DNA from 4 places in the Pseudoalteromonas rubra genome. Region 4 is predicted to be linked to each of the others. Evidence: predicted binding sites of a transcription regulator. Region 4 holds the regulator's gene; each other region holds the start of a gene.
What was found. Region 4 encodes sigma-54, which starts transcription at its own class of promoters, with help from an activator protein. Its sites were predicted from a motif close to GTTGGCACGNNNNTNGNNT; they were not measured.
Positions count from the first base shown of each region.

Region 1: AT705_RS17060 (LPP20 family lipoprotein) is a predicted target of sigma-54. The motif match lies at 1,978-1,996, and genes of this name have one in related genera.
Region 2: AT705_RS15840 (P-II family nitrogen regulator) is a predicted target of sigma-54. The motif match lies at 1,909-1,927, and genes of this name have one in related genera.
Region 3: AT705_RS08380 (LruC domain-containing protein) is a predicted target of sigma-54. The motif match lies at 1,228-1,246, and genes of this name have one in related genera.

Region 1 is NZ_CP013611.1:3,958,311-3,961,858, reverse strand. Features, by position in the region: gene flgM (flagellar biosynthesis anti-sigma factor FlgM) at 1-14, shown strand, start outside; gene flgN (flagellar protein FlgN) at 22-450, shown strand; gene AT705_RS17070 (hypothetical protein) at 465-806, opposite strand; gene AT705_RS17065 (ImmA/IrrE family metallo-endopeptidase) at 806-1,297, opposite strand; gene AT705_RS17060 (LPP20 family lipoprotein) at 1,429-1,923, opposite strand; gene AT705_RS17055 (flagellar assembly protein T N-terminal domain-containing protein) at 2,076-3,248, shown strand; tRNA gene AT705_RS17050 (tRNA-Arg) at 3,278-3,352, opposite strand; gene AT705_RS17045 (FlgO family outer membrane protein) at 3,483-3,548, opposite strand, start outside.
Region 2 is NZ_CP013611.1:3,649,834-3,653,381, forward strand. Features, by position in the region: gene AT705_RS15830 (S10 family peptidase) at 1-205, opposite strand, end outside; gene AT705_RS15835 (diguanylate cyclase) at 541-1,776, shown strand; gene AT705_RS15840 (P-II family nitrogen regulator) at 1,969-2,307, shown strand; gene AT705_RS15845 (ammonium transporter) at 2,319-3,548, shown strand.
Region 3 is NZ_CP013611.1:1,898,723-1,902,270, reverse strand. Features, by position in the region: gene AT705_RS08380 (LruC domain-containing protein) at 1-1,184, opposite strand, end outside; gene AT705_RS08375 (hypothetical protein) at 1,451-2,200, shown strand; gene AT705_RS08370 (WecB/TagA/CpsF family glycosyltransferase) at 2,367-3,548, shown strand, end outside.
Region 4 is NZ_CP013611.1:3,217,616-3,221,163, reverse strand. Features, by position in the region: gene lptA (lipopolysaccharide transport periplasmic protein LptA) at 1-55, shown strand, start outside; gene lptB (LPS export ABC transporter ATP-binding protein) at 52-777, shown strand; gene AT705_RS14025 (RNA polymerase factor sigma-54) at 822-2,330, shown strand; gene hpf (ribosome hibernation promoting factor) at 2,356-2,643, shown strand; gene AT705_RS14015 (PTS sugar transporter subunit IIA) at 2,646-3,101, shown strand; gene rapZ (RNase adapter RapZ) at 3,114-3,548, shown strand, end outside.

The sequences.
Region 1 (3,548 bases), 740 kb from region 4:
ATTTATTTGGATAGAATATAAGTGGACGACCAAACGGTACTGTGTGCCCATCAGCTAACAGCGCAAATCAATCTTCTGGAAGCTCTGACCCAGCTTCTGGATGATGAATTAGAGGCGCTCGCTTCTCGCAACGGAGACAACCTCAAGGAAATCGCGCGCACTAAGCTCACGACCTTAAATCAGCTTCAAAAATTGGACAAAGACCTCTCCAAATACCCGCAAAGCACGTTCAGCCATGACGAAATTGTCCCCTTAACCGACCAGGTTAAAGCGTTATTGTATCACTGTAAGAAACAAAATGACGTAAACGCACAGGCGGCGCATCAGGCACAACTTACAGTGCGTGAACTTAAAGACATTTTGATTGGTGCGCCAACTTCAATGACCTATGGTCAGGATGGCAGTGTGGTGTCTAACATGGGTGAGTTGGTTAAAAACCTCAAAGCCTGATCAGTTTGGTCGGGCTAAGCCTTTGTGGGAAACAAGTTTTTTGTAATCACTAGGATCACGCCAAACACTTCGGCCAGAGTCCCTGCCATATATAAGTTAAGCGTCCACTCCTCAAAGTGCAATTTATCCATACCAACCAGCACCAACACTAAATTCATAATGAATAACTGAACAACCAAAATCCCGATAAACCACCAGGCATATTTCTGCTTCAGGCCTCGATCTGACTCTGCATCTTTGACCTTCTGAACTTGCATGGGGTCCACATTGGTGAACTTGTTTTCTTTGAAGTTATGCTTAATTTGCGCAGCAAACGATGACTGCTCTGCCTTTTGCGCTTCCCTGCTTTGTGCCATTACAACAGCTCCAGCGCATTGAGCTTATATTTGAGTGCTTCAACGGACACACCAAAATGAATGGCCATCTCAAAATGAGCAACTTTCTTACGGTGCAACCGTTTCACTTCTTCATTGGGCATCAGCAAGTTTGCAGCAAACTGGTTGGCAAACACTTCTTCCTCGTCTTCGCCGGTTGACGCGCTCGGACCTCTGAGGTCGATATATTCGTATTCTTTATCTGTGTTGTCAGACTCGATGCGAGAAATATAATGACCCAGCTCATGGGCACAGCTAAACCGCTTACGATTTAAATGATCGTCCTGATGCAGCACAATAACAGGATCGACGCCGGCTTCTTTGATCAACGCCCCGGACACTTTATCCGGCAGCGCCATCTCAACAACTTCCAGCCCAAGTGACTTACAGATAGTAACAGGATCAACCGGAAACTGGCTGTCACACCATAAACGACTAAGCACTTTTTGAGCTTCATTTCTCGGATCCAGCACCGACAAACCTCCTATTGACCTGACCATTCACCTCAGCCGCGCTGAGGCAGTGTGTATATTTAAACAGTATAAATTGAAGGCACACTGAAAGCAAAGGACATAATTTGCCGGTTTTATTGACTAAGCTGCGCTCAGTAATACGTTACCCGTTCCACCTTGCGTGGCTTAACCTCACCAATATACAAATCGTAAACACGCTTCATATCCAGCTCCAGCTCAGTGGTGTAAATATCCCCAACCGCATAGCTCTTCATAACCTTAGCGCCACGAATAAGACCCTGCACCTGGCTGCGTAATCCATCATTTTGCGCCACAGCCCCCTGTACCGTCGTACTGGCACTTAATCTGTGACCATACACCTGCTCGGCCAACTCACGGTAAGCTTCCAGTTTTGATACCTTAATGGCCATCAGCATTTTTTCGCTCTCACTGCTGCCTGGCTGTGAACTTAAAGGGGCATAGCCGACTGCTTTGAGGACCGGGTAAGAGTCGGGCTTCACATAACTGTATTCCACATGTTTATCTATGATAGAGCTACATCCTGCCAGCCCCAGTACCGTTGCAACAGCACAGGACTTGACCAGGCTGACTACCCGTTGATGCCAAAGCGCTCTAAACTGATTCATAGGGGTAACTCCTCTGTGTGGCCCATTGGCCATATCATCAAGTAAGCAATCTGTATGCACAAACCTTGCCAACACCATTGGCACGGGACTTGCTGAGTTAGAACAGAGATTTGCAATCAGTTCGGTAATAAGTCATGAAATTGTCGCGTATTATGAGTGTGTTACTGGCCACCGCCAGTTTTGGGGCCAGTGCAGAGTGGTTTGAAGTCACAGGCTATGCCAATGCCCACACCGAAGACATGGCCGAAGCACGACAAGAAGCCGTACAGGATGCCATTACGCAAGCACTGATCTTCTCCGGAGCAACCGTATCCAGTGTCCAGACACTGGCTGACGGGGTGTTAACACAAGATCAGATCAAGATTAAAAGTCATGGCGAGATCCAGCAAATCAATCTGGTATCCGAACAAAAACAAGATGGTATCGTCAGTGTGACTTTGCACCTGGATATCTTCCCCAAGCTGGAACAGTGCACACAAGCCGCCGTTGCGAAACAAGTGACGATCACGCAAAGCCAGCTCATTCAGCCTCATCAGGCACGCCTGGGTCAAATTTTTGACATTGCCAAGGCCACCAGCGAACGACTTTATCATACCCTGGCACAACGCAAACTGACCGTGAAACCCATTCCTTATCTGGATCATGCGATCAACGCCCGCCCCTTTTTCACTCAACGCTTTGAATATGATGAACAACTGATCGACTCTTTGACCACGCTAAGCAATAGTCAATATGTGCTGATGAGCCAGATCACAGACGTCGCTGCCGGGGAACAAATGAATGACGATTACGCATTCTGGCAGGATGAGGAATACGTGCGCAGCTTTAAAATCGATTTTGTCGCATTCGATGCCCTTACCCGGGATAAAGTGTGGCAAAAACACTATGCCGTCAGTGGCGTCTGGCCTTACGAAAAGACCAAGATTGTTGACGTCTATAGCGACACCTTCTGGCGTACCAATTATGCTAAACAGATCCAGAGCGTTTTTAACAGCGTGGCCCAGGATCTGGACTCAGCCCTGTCCTGTCTGCCCAGCAGAGGCAAAATTTTACATCGTGAGCAGGGCAAGCTGGTCATCAATCTGGGCAGCAACCATGGTATTGAGATAGGCCAGTTGCTGACGATTTCTCATCGCCGGGATATGCAAAGCGCGACCAACCAGTTTTTTGCACAGAGTATCAAAACACTCAATCAGGTGCGTGTCACTCAAGTGAATGCACAAAATGCGATCGCCGAAAATATCTCAAAACGCCCGCTGAATAATATTCAGATCAATGATTTGGTGGAAGTCATGGTACAAAAACAGGAAGATTTTGCGCTGTAAACAGACGTATAGTTTCGTCAACTATAACGTGGCGGCCCCTGCAGGAATCGAACCTGCAACTATCCCTTAGGAGGGGACTGTTATATCCATTTAACTAAGAGGCCACAGCGCGGTGTCAAAATAGTAAGCCTTTTCAGCTTATTGGTCAACCGATTGATTCTTAATAAAAATTAAATACGCTTTTATGAGTAGTGAGGCTGGCAGTGACGCGGTACACGCCCTGCCGGGTTGAGATTATCTGGCCGCGGTTGCGCCTGAATCCAGCACAAAGTAAGGAATAGTCACCATGCAACTGGCAAC
Region 2 (3,548 bases), 430 kb from region 4:
CTGTTTTATCCCATACAGGCTGAGTACCTGTGGTGGCGGTGTAGGCGATCCGCTCCCCGTTAAAGGTTCCTTTGTGTTCGGTGATGACCTGAGCATCAATTTGCTGGGTTAACTGACCTTGAGTATCAGCTTGTGCCGATGCGGTGTGAGAGAGTGTGGTAATAAAAGTCGCAGAAAGAGCGAACAGTAGTGGCTTCAACAACATGTTTTTATTTTTTGGGTGACATCGATCTGCTTATTTAAGACGCATCCAGGTCAGAATTCAAAAAACTTGAGACTAATTGCCAAAAAATAGGCTATGCGCAATGCGTGTTAATTTTTATGGTTTTCTTGGTTTGTTTTTTGTGTCTCAAATTGCCCTAGGCATCCGAGGTAAAGCGGGCTTTTGTTGCGGCCTGTTTACAATTTTATTGGCCGGTGAGTTTTTTTTGTCACGTAAATCGCGTATATTTAATCCTTATGTCTGTAGTATGAAAGTATTTAGCGCTGTTAAATTCTTGTATCTCTTCCCTTTTCTCGTAGTTTTAGTAGAGCATCGTAATGCAAAGAGTATTAGTCGTCGAAGACAGTAAGGTAGTGCAACAGATCCTTCGCCACCTTGCATCACAACACCTGGATGTGGAAATTGATTATGCCTGGTCACTGAAAGAGACCCAGGCATTACTCGAGAGCCAACATTACACTCTGGCTTTGGTTGACCTGACCTTACCAGACGCCCCTGACGGAGAGGTTGTGCAGCTTACACTGAGCCGCAATGTGCCTACTGTGGTATTAACCTCTAAAATTGATGAGTATAGCCGTCAGCAAATGCTCGAGATGGGCGTCGTTGATTATGTGATTAAGGACAATCGGGACTCTTACCTCTATGCCATTAAACTGGTATCACGCTTATTGCGCAACGAAGGGTGCCAGGCACTGATCGCAGATGATTCGATGATCAGCCGGGCTGTGATGAGACAGATGCTGGAAAAGCAGTTGTTTACGGTCTTTGAGGCGCAAGATGGTGAGCAGGCTTTGAATATGCTCAATGCCAAATCGGACATTAAATTATTGCTGACGGATTATGCGATGCCGACCATGGACGGTTTTGAACTGGTAAAAGCGGTGCGTAATAGTCGGGGCCGTGATGATCTCGCTATTATTGGTCTATCTGGTGCTGGCAGTCATGGTTTGTCTGCCAAGTTCATCAAATATGGTGCGAATGACTTTTTGACCAAACCCTTTATGAATGAAGAGTTTCATTGCCGGGTGATGCAAACCATGGAGCAGTTGAATCTGATCGCCGATATTAAAGAGTACGCACACAGAGATTTCCTGACTGGTCTCTATAATCGTCGTTATTTTTGCCAGCACATGGATAAAGTACTCAAGAATAAGCCGGATCAGTTCACGCTGGCGTTACTGGATCTGGATCATTTTAAGGCAATCAATGACCAGTACGGTCATCTGGGGGGGGACAAAGTTTTGTCTCAGGTCGCTGAGCTGCTTAATTGCTCTTTCAACCACTGCCTGGTGGCACGTGTCGGTGGGGAGGAGTTTGCCGTGCTAATGCCGGGTAATGACTTAGTTGTGGCTAAAAATAGCTGCCAGGATTTCAAAGAGCGCTTTGCCAACACGCAGTTTATGATCCAGGAGAAGGCATTACACTGCACACTCAGTGTGGGTATTGCCCGGTGCGACAAAGCGACTCTCAGTGACGTTATGCGTGCGGCAGACAGCGCTTTGTATCGTGCCAAAGAAGCTCAGCGTAATTGCGTAATGGTCAGTGAAAGCTAACCCTCAGTTCACCCCTCTCTGCATTGCACCATTTCAAGTCAGACAATAAACAGGCGCACCAGTACGGTGCGTTTGATGTTCATTCCATATCTGTGATTCAACCTAACCACCTGTAAAATAATTACTTTTATTATTGGCATAAAGGTTGGATTACCTCCCCCGACAGGATCATCTGCCCTGGGGGGGCAAATAATGAAAATGATAAGCGCAATAATTAAACCGTTTAAGCTGGATGAAGTCCGCGAAGCCTTGGCTGAGCTGGGTATCGAGGGCATGACTGTGGTCGATGTGAAGGGTTTTGGTCGTCAGAGGGGCCATACCGAGCTATATCGAGGAGCTGAATATCAGGTCGACTTTATTCCCAAAATTAAGCTTGAAATAGCGACCCGCAGTGAAAATACCCAGCGTGTCGTGGAGGCGATTACTGAGATTGCCAGTACTGGCAAAATTGGCGACGGAAAAATATTTGTCTACGACCTTGAGCAAATTGTCCGGATCCGTACCGGTGAACTCGACGAAGAAGCGATTTAAGGGGTGAAATAATGGAAAACACGGTAATTGAATTACAATTCTCTCTGAACACCTTTTACTTTCTGGTGTCTGGTATTCTGGTGATGTGGATGGCCGCTGGCTTCGCGATGCTTGAAGCCGGGCTGGTACGCTCAAAGAACACCACCGAAATTCTCACTAAAAATGTCGCCCTGTATGCCATCGCCTGTACGATGTTTCTATTGGTTGGGTATAACATCATGTATGTGGATAACGTTGAGGGCGGGGTAGTGCCTAACTTTGGTGCACTCATTGGTAGTGCTGCCGACGATGCCGACCATGCGCTGGAATCGGACTTCTTTTTTCAGGTTGTATTTGTGGCAACTGCAATGTCTATTGTCTCCGGGGCAGTCGCTGAGCGAATGAAACTTTGGGCGTTCTTGTTGTTTACTGTGGTCCTCACTGGGTTGATTTATCCTATTGAAGGATACTGGACTTGGGGGGCTGGATTCTTGTCTGAAATGGGCTTTGTTGACTTTGCAGGCTCTGCGATTGTACATGGTGCGGGTGCCGCAGCCGCTTTGGCAGGCGTTTTGTTACTCGGGGCACGTAAGGGCAAGTATGGAAGAAACGGTGAAATCTATCCTATTCCCGGTTCAAACCTGCCTCTGGCGACACTGGGAACCTTTATTTTGTGGATGGGATGGTTTGGGTTTAACGGTGGCTCTCAGCTATTTCTCGCAGACAAAAGCAATGCTATCGCCGTCAGTCAGATCATGGTAAACACCAATGCTGCGGCGGCAGCAGGTGCGATTGCAGCACTGGTGGTGTGTAAGCTGATGTGGAAAAAAGCCGACCTGACTATGATCCTGAACGGTGCATTGGCTGGTTTGGTGACCATCACCGCTGAGCCTGCGTCACCGACACCTATGCTGGCCTGTATTTTGGGGATGTTGGGTGGTTCTTTGGTGGTATTCAGCATCGTTGCACTGGATAAACTGCGTATTGATGATCCGGTTGGTGCTATTTCCGTGCATGGTGTGTGTGGGGCGCTGGGCATTATGATGGTACCTTTCTCGAACAGTGATGCCAACTTTATGACTCAGGCCATCGGGCTGGTGACCATACTGGGCTTTGTGTTTATCGCGTCTTACATCGTCTGGGGGATCATTAAAACCTTGATGGGGATCCGGGTGGGTGAAGAAGAAGAGCTCAGTGGTATGGACCAGCATGATTGTGGCATAGATGCGTACCCTGAATTTGTGACCATTCGCAATAAGTAA
Region 3 (3,548 bases), 1.3 Mb from region 4:
GTGGTGGTAAAAGTATGGGTGTTGCTCCACACCGATATCACGGCGTTAGTTTGTCCACTTTCTGCCTCTTTGTCATAATTTGTGCCATCTACAGTCAGGGTGGCTTGTTTTATCAAAGCCGGGTCACTGTTCATCAGGCGCAGACCAAAGCCATTTTGGTAGGCCGCACCGCGCGCCGTGATCCAACCATAAATGATGAATCCGCTGATCTGGTTGTCTGCATTGTAGGTAAAGCGAATGCGTTGTTTAACAACCAGGTCATTCATGTCGTGGTCGCCACGAGCAGGCCAGTTATCTTCGAATGCGAGTGTCGTGACCCCTTCTGCGCTCGGATAATATTGACTGTAGGCCCGGTTAAAGTCGTCAGGAAATTCGTCCTGTTCGTCTTCAATGCCGTCGGCATCGCTGTCGTTTTGCTCTGGCATCACCGTCAGGTTGAGCGCTGAGATGGCAGATGCGGGTGAGCTTTTTACGCTGAAGACGGCATCATTAAAGTCGTTATCTCCCCAGGTACGGGGTAAGTCTTCGAAGCCGATGACGACCTCTTGTTCCTCTTCATCCAGCAGCAATACACAGTGCTGACGTAAGGTTGCGTTGCTTTCCGGGTTGAGATCAGACAATGAATAGTAATAAGGGATCTGAAATGGTTTTACACCGGTGTAATACCAAAAGCCGTTTGCCGCAATAAAAAAGCCAATGCTGGTACCAGCCGGAAACTCACCAAGACTCAGTCGGTGGCCATTGGTCAGGTGTGGGTAGCTGAGGTTCGGAAAGATGATGGTTTCACGCACCTCTTCGGGTGTCTGGGGCGGATTGTCCGGGTCGAAGGTAAAGTAGCCGAATGAGTTTTTATAACCCGCGCCTTCATGAATGAAAGTCACAAACACTTCGGCGTCTTCAACCAGGTGTATGGTAGAACCTTCGTCACCTGTGATGAAGGCCTCATTAACTCTCGCTTCAGGCAGTGCGTTTTGGATCCGCTGGAAGAACTCCGAACTATATTCGTCACGTGCATAGATTAGTGAGTCGGGTTTACCGGTGGACTGGTTATAGCCTGTAGGCCAGGCTTCGCCCGACTGAAATTGCCAAACATATTGGCCATCAATCAGTTCGACAGCAGAGGCTGCAAAGGATATTAGCCCGGAGGCCATTAACGGGTAAAGTGGGTTAAGCAGTTTCATCATATTCGCTCCAATTTAAGTCAATCTTGTACTTCTGTGCTGGATATTTCATGAAACGTGCCAAGAATAAATTACTTAATTATCAGTTGTTTAATTTTTAAATGTCTGTAGGGTAGGGATTTTTTGCAAATTGCACTGCATTGCGCTTTGCAAACAAAAAATGCGACCGACAGCGAATAACCGTCAGCATGAAATACCAGCCTATGCGGTGTTTTTTATAAACGGTGCAATACTTGCTTCATGAGAGATGGAAGATAAAGGAGGTCGGCATGCAATCGTCTCAAACAGACACTTTGATATTTAGCGTGGCATTGAATGGGTATCAGTGGCGCTACCGGCGTTATCTGAACAGTCAGCGTCAATATGCCAAGCGCATGGGCTATGATTATGTGGTGGTCACACGACCCTGGCTGAATCGACTGGGCGCCGAGTGTTGCTGGCTGAAGTTGTTTTTGCTGAAAGCGGCGTTACAGGCGGGTTACCAACAGGTGATGTTTGTTGATGCGGATGCCTGTATCCAGCCTGCGTGCCCGGCACTGGATAAACTGGATGACGCCGATAAGTTCCTTTTTCTGGCTCGGGGTTACAGTGGTGCGTTTAACTCAGGCGTGATGCTGATGCGCAATTGCCCACAGTCAATTGAGTGGCTGGATACACTGATAATTGCGATGACTCAGCCGGTGCCCGAATCTCGGGGAATTGGCTGGGGAGAAAATGGCCATGTGATCCATTATGCACAGGATTGCGAGGGCGTCGGTGAACTGGAACGGCGCTGGAATAACACCTGTGAGCCACACCTGGATGACTATATTCGTCACTTTAATTACGGACCACTGAAGTGCTCAATAGTGGACAAATGCTTCCATACGTTGATTTTCAAATGTTCACGTCTGCTGCTCGGGCATAGTCTGTCCCGCCCGGACGAGCAAGCGGATAAGCTCGCCGTGGTGCAGCTGCGCATTCCAGCGGCATTGAGCCAAATCCAGACGTTGTATCCGGGTTATTTTTCCTCTTTATAAGCGTCACATCGACGCTTTTCAAAATAAGAAAATTCTCAAAATGCAATGCAATTTAGCTGAGAATAGAACCCCAGAAAAATTTTAAATTCATATTAAATCAAAGGTTTAATTTTGGCATGGTCCTCGCTATATATTCGGTGTAATCAACTGAACAGCGGAGGAAGCGATGTCTACGTACTTAACCAAACATTCATCACACGCAAGTGAGTCAGGTGCACGTAAAGCACTCAGAGTCAGCGCTGCATTGGTGTTAGCTACCGTTTTAGTGCCATTATTCTGCTTCAATTCTCTGGCTGCGCTAATCTGTTTCAAAGCGCCACTGAGACGCCAGACCTGGATAGACGTGAGTGCTCAGCCTGTGTCTTTGTTGGGCTGGCAGGTTGGTGTGTTCAAGCGCAGCGCAGCGCTGTTAAATGTTGTGAGTGGTCGTATTCGGTTTGTTGGTAACCCGCTGCTACGTGACGGCGTGAGCATGCCCCGGGTGGCGCGTTTACACTCACCCTGTGGTCAGCCTGGACTATTCGATTGTCTCTGGTTACATAGCCTGACCGGGCTCAGTGTGGATAAGCCGCTCGCGTTGCTCCATGCGCAGCACAACCAGTCTTTGTTTGCAGATATTTTATTAGTATTTAAGGTGCTCTTGTGTCTGGGTTTGTATCGCAAACCCACAAGTACCCCGTCGAGCAGTGAATTGTTTGGAATTCCGTTTAGCAACACGCGTATGCAGGTTGCAGTGGATTGGGTCGTAAAAGACTCGGCGGAAACAGATACACAAGGGTGCCAGTCGGCTTACTACATCAATGTTAACTCGGTTAATTTATCGGCTGGTAACGCACAGCTTTATCAAGTTCTGCAAAACAGTGACCGGAACTTTATTGATGGGTCGGGCATGCGGATCGCGGCCCGAAAAGCGGGCATGAACCTGGCCGACAACAACAATGGCACCGACATGCTGCCCGGGCTTTGTCAGGCTGCTGCTGAAAATCAACGTTCTCTGTTTTTACTCGGTGCACAGCCCGGTGTTGCACACAAAGCCGCTGCCAACTTGAGTCAACAATACCCGGGGTTGCGTATCGCGGGTGCGCACCACGGTTACTTCGATGATGATGAACATGTTGTCGACTGTATCAATCAAAGTGGTGCCGATATTGTACTGGTCGCATTGGGCTCGCCTCGTCAGGAACTCTGGATAGATAACAACAAACATAAACTCCAGGCGCAGTGTGCGCTGGCGGTCGGCGGCTTATTCGATTTTTTCTCCGGCAAAATAGCGCGTGCCCCCATGTGGATGAGAGAGCTGGGCCTTGAATGGGTTTGGCGTCTTATCCAGGAGCCCAAAGCCAAGTTT
Region 4 (3,548 bases):
TCTGTTACCTGAAAAAGAGAACCCCCAACAACCACAAGAGAAGGGTAATCCGTGAGTAAATTAACCGCCACCGCACTGGCCAAAAGTTATAAGGGCAGACAGGTTGTTAAAAACGTTGAGTTAAGTGTTGAAGCTGGCAGTATTGTTGGCCTCCTTGGCCCGAATGGCGCAGGTAAAACCACCACTTTTTATATGATTGTCGGCTTGGTGCCCAGCGATAAGGGCAGCATACACATTGACGAACAAGACATTACCTTATTACCAATGCACAGCCGGGCAAGACTTGGTATTGGTTACCTGCCACAAGAGTCCTCTATTTTTCGCAAGCTGACCGTCTATCAGAACCTGATGGCCATTTTAGAAACCCGTAAAGAGCTGAATAAAGAACAACGAGAAGTCATCCTCAATGAACTGTTAGATGAGTTTAATATCCAGCATATTCGCGACAGCCAAGGTATGGCTCTATCGGGCGGTGAACGACGCCGGGTAGAAATTGCCCGTGCCCTTGCGGCTGATCCAAAATTTATCTTATTAGATGAGCCTTTCGCTGGCGTTGATCCCATTTCAGTGTTAGATATAAAGAAAATTATAGAGCACCTGAAAAACCGTGGGATAGGCGTACTGATCACCGACCACAACGTGCGTGAAACGCTGGACGTCTGTGAGAAAGCTTATATAGTGTCACATGGTGAACTGATAGCAGCAGGCACCCCGGAACATGTTCTGGCCGATCAAACTGTGCGGGATGTCTACCTAGGTGAGCAATTCAGGCTATAGTTATAAAATTAGAAGTAAATAACAAAAAGGATTGTTAGAGATACATGAGGCAATCGCTACAGCTGCGCATGGGGCAGCAACTGACAATGACACCACAACTGCAGCAGGCTATTCGTCTGTTACAGTTGAGTACGCTAGATCTCCAACAAGAAATCCAAGAAGCGCTTGATAGCAACCCTTTGTTGGAAGTGGAAGAAGGTGAGTCTGAATCACAAGACAATGAAACTCAGTCCAAGTCGGATTCCGATTTGGAACAACCTACAACGAGTGACAACGACAGCTATGAAGAGGCGGCTGTCAGCGACTACGAACAAGACAGCGATGCTGCACTGAACAAAGACACCGTCAGCGACGATTTGGCAATGGACGTAACCTGGGACGAGTACATCAGTGCAGCCCCGGCAAGCAGTTCAGGCCCAATGCCGGAAGACGAAACCATTTACCAGGGTAAAACCACTGAAACATTGCAAGAGTACCTGATGTGGCAGCTGGAACTGACGCCTTTTAGTCCAACAGACAGAGCCATTGCCCTTGCAATTGTAGAAGCGGTTGACGATGCAGGCCTATTGACCATCAGCTGTGAAGACATCGTCGAAAGCATAAATCAAGACAACGATGAAGAGCCGATTGAGCAGGATGAAGTAGAAGCCGTACTGAAACGGATCCAATTATTTGATCCTGTAGGGATTGCGGCACGCAGCCTGCAAGAATGCCTGTGCATTCAGCTCAACCAGTTTGACCCAAACACCCCCTGGCTTGCACAGACCAAAGAAATCCTGACTGAGCACATCGAGCTGTTAGCCAGCCGGGATTACCGCACTTTGATGAAAAAAACCAAACTCAAAGAAGCGGATCTGAAAGAAGTAATGACCCTGATCCACGGCCTAAACCCAAAGCCCGCCGCCAGCATAGTGCAGGAAGAAGCTGACTATGTGATCCCGGATGTGTCGGTTAAAAAAGTGAAAGGCCGCTGGGTTGTTGAACTCAATCCCGATTCAATGCCAAAAATTAGAGTGAATGACCACTACGCTGCGATGTCCCGTTCAGTCAAGTCGAGCACAGACAGTCAGTTTATTCGTTCACACCTGCAAGAGGCAAAATGGTTCATCAAGAGCCTGGAAAGCCGCAATGAAACTTTATTAAAAGTTACTAATTGCATTGTGCAACAACAACAGGCATTCTTTGAACATGGCCCCGAGGCAATGAAGCCGATGGTACTGAATGATGTGGCCGAAATGGTCGACATGCATGAGTCCACGATTTCACGTGTAACAACGCAAAAGTATATGCACACGCCACGCGGTATCTATGAGTTGAAGTATTTCTTCTCAAGCCATGTCAGCACTGAAAACGGAGGAGAATGCTCTTCGACTGCAATCAGAGCATTGATCAAAAAGCTAATTGCCGCGGAAAACACTGCTAAGCCATTGAGTGACAGCAAGATTGCGGATGTATTGGCAGATCAAGGGATCAAAGTGGCTAGACGTACAATTGCCAAATACCGAGAGTCTTTGGCTATCCCACCGTCCAATCAGCGTAAAAGCCTGATTTAGACGTAACTACAGAAGGAAAATGCTTATGCAACTAAATTTAACTGGTCGACATGTAGAAATCACCGATTCGTTAAGAGACTATGTAACAAACAAGTTTGCGAAGCTAGAAAGGCACTTTGATCACATCAATAATGTGCATGTTATCCTAGATGTCGAAAAGCTCATCCAAAAAGCAGAAGCCACATTACATGTGAACGGGGGAGAAATTTTTGCCTCAACCGAACACCGGGATATGTATGCCGCAATAGACGGACTTATCGATAAGCTTGATCGCCAGGTGATCAAGCACAAAGAGAAGCTAACTCGACACTAATCATGAAACTAAGCTCATTGATTTCACAGGACTGCAGCAAAGCTGCGGTCCTTTTTAATAGTAAGAAACGTATTTTAGAGTACATCAGTGAGTTGGCTCACAGCCAGCTTCCAGACAGTAATGCCCATGATATCCTTGATGCACTATTGAGCCGCGAAAAACTCGGGAGTACGGGGATAGGAAAAGGGATCGCACTGCCCCATGGCCGCATGTCAGGCATAGATAAAGTGGTTGCTATGCTGCTTGTTAATCAGCAAGGCATTGCCTTTGATGCCATTGACAATCAACCCGTCGACATTTTTGTGGCACTCATCGTACCCGAGGGAGAAAATCAACAACATTTGCAGACCTTAGCAACGATCGCTGATAAACTTAAGAACAAGGTGTTTTGTAAACGTATCAGACAAGCTCACAATGATCAGGAGTTATTCTCGATAATTGAAGAGTTTGACAACTAACGGAGAGTTTCTGTGCAGTTAATTATTGTCAGTGGTCGTTCTGGCTCAGGAAAATCGGTCGCTCTGCGCGTTCTGGAAGACTTGGGTTATTACTGCGCCGATAATATCCCGGTCAACTTGCTGCCCGCATTAGTGCGCAGTGTGTCAGACAGCTATGATAAAATTGCTGTGAGCGTTGACGTACGTAACCTGCCAAAAGATCAGCAAGAGCTCGACGATATTTTGGAATACCTACCCGGATTTGCAGAACCCAATATATTCTATCTGGACAGCGAAGATCAGATCCTGATCCGTCGCTTTTCAGAAACACGCCGCCTACATCCGCTGTCGCTGGCAGATCTGTCATTGGACAAAGCAATTAAAAAAGAAAAAGAACTGCTTGACCCACTTATCCGCCGCGCTAATATCACCATTGATACCACAGACATGAGTATCCACCAGCTGGCA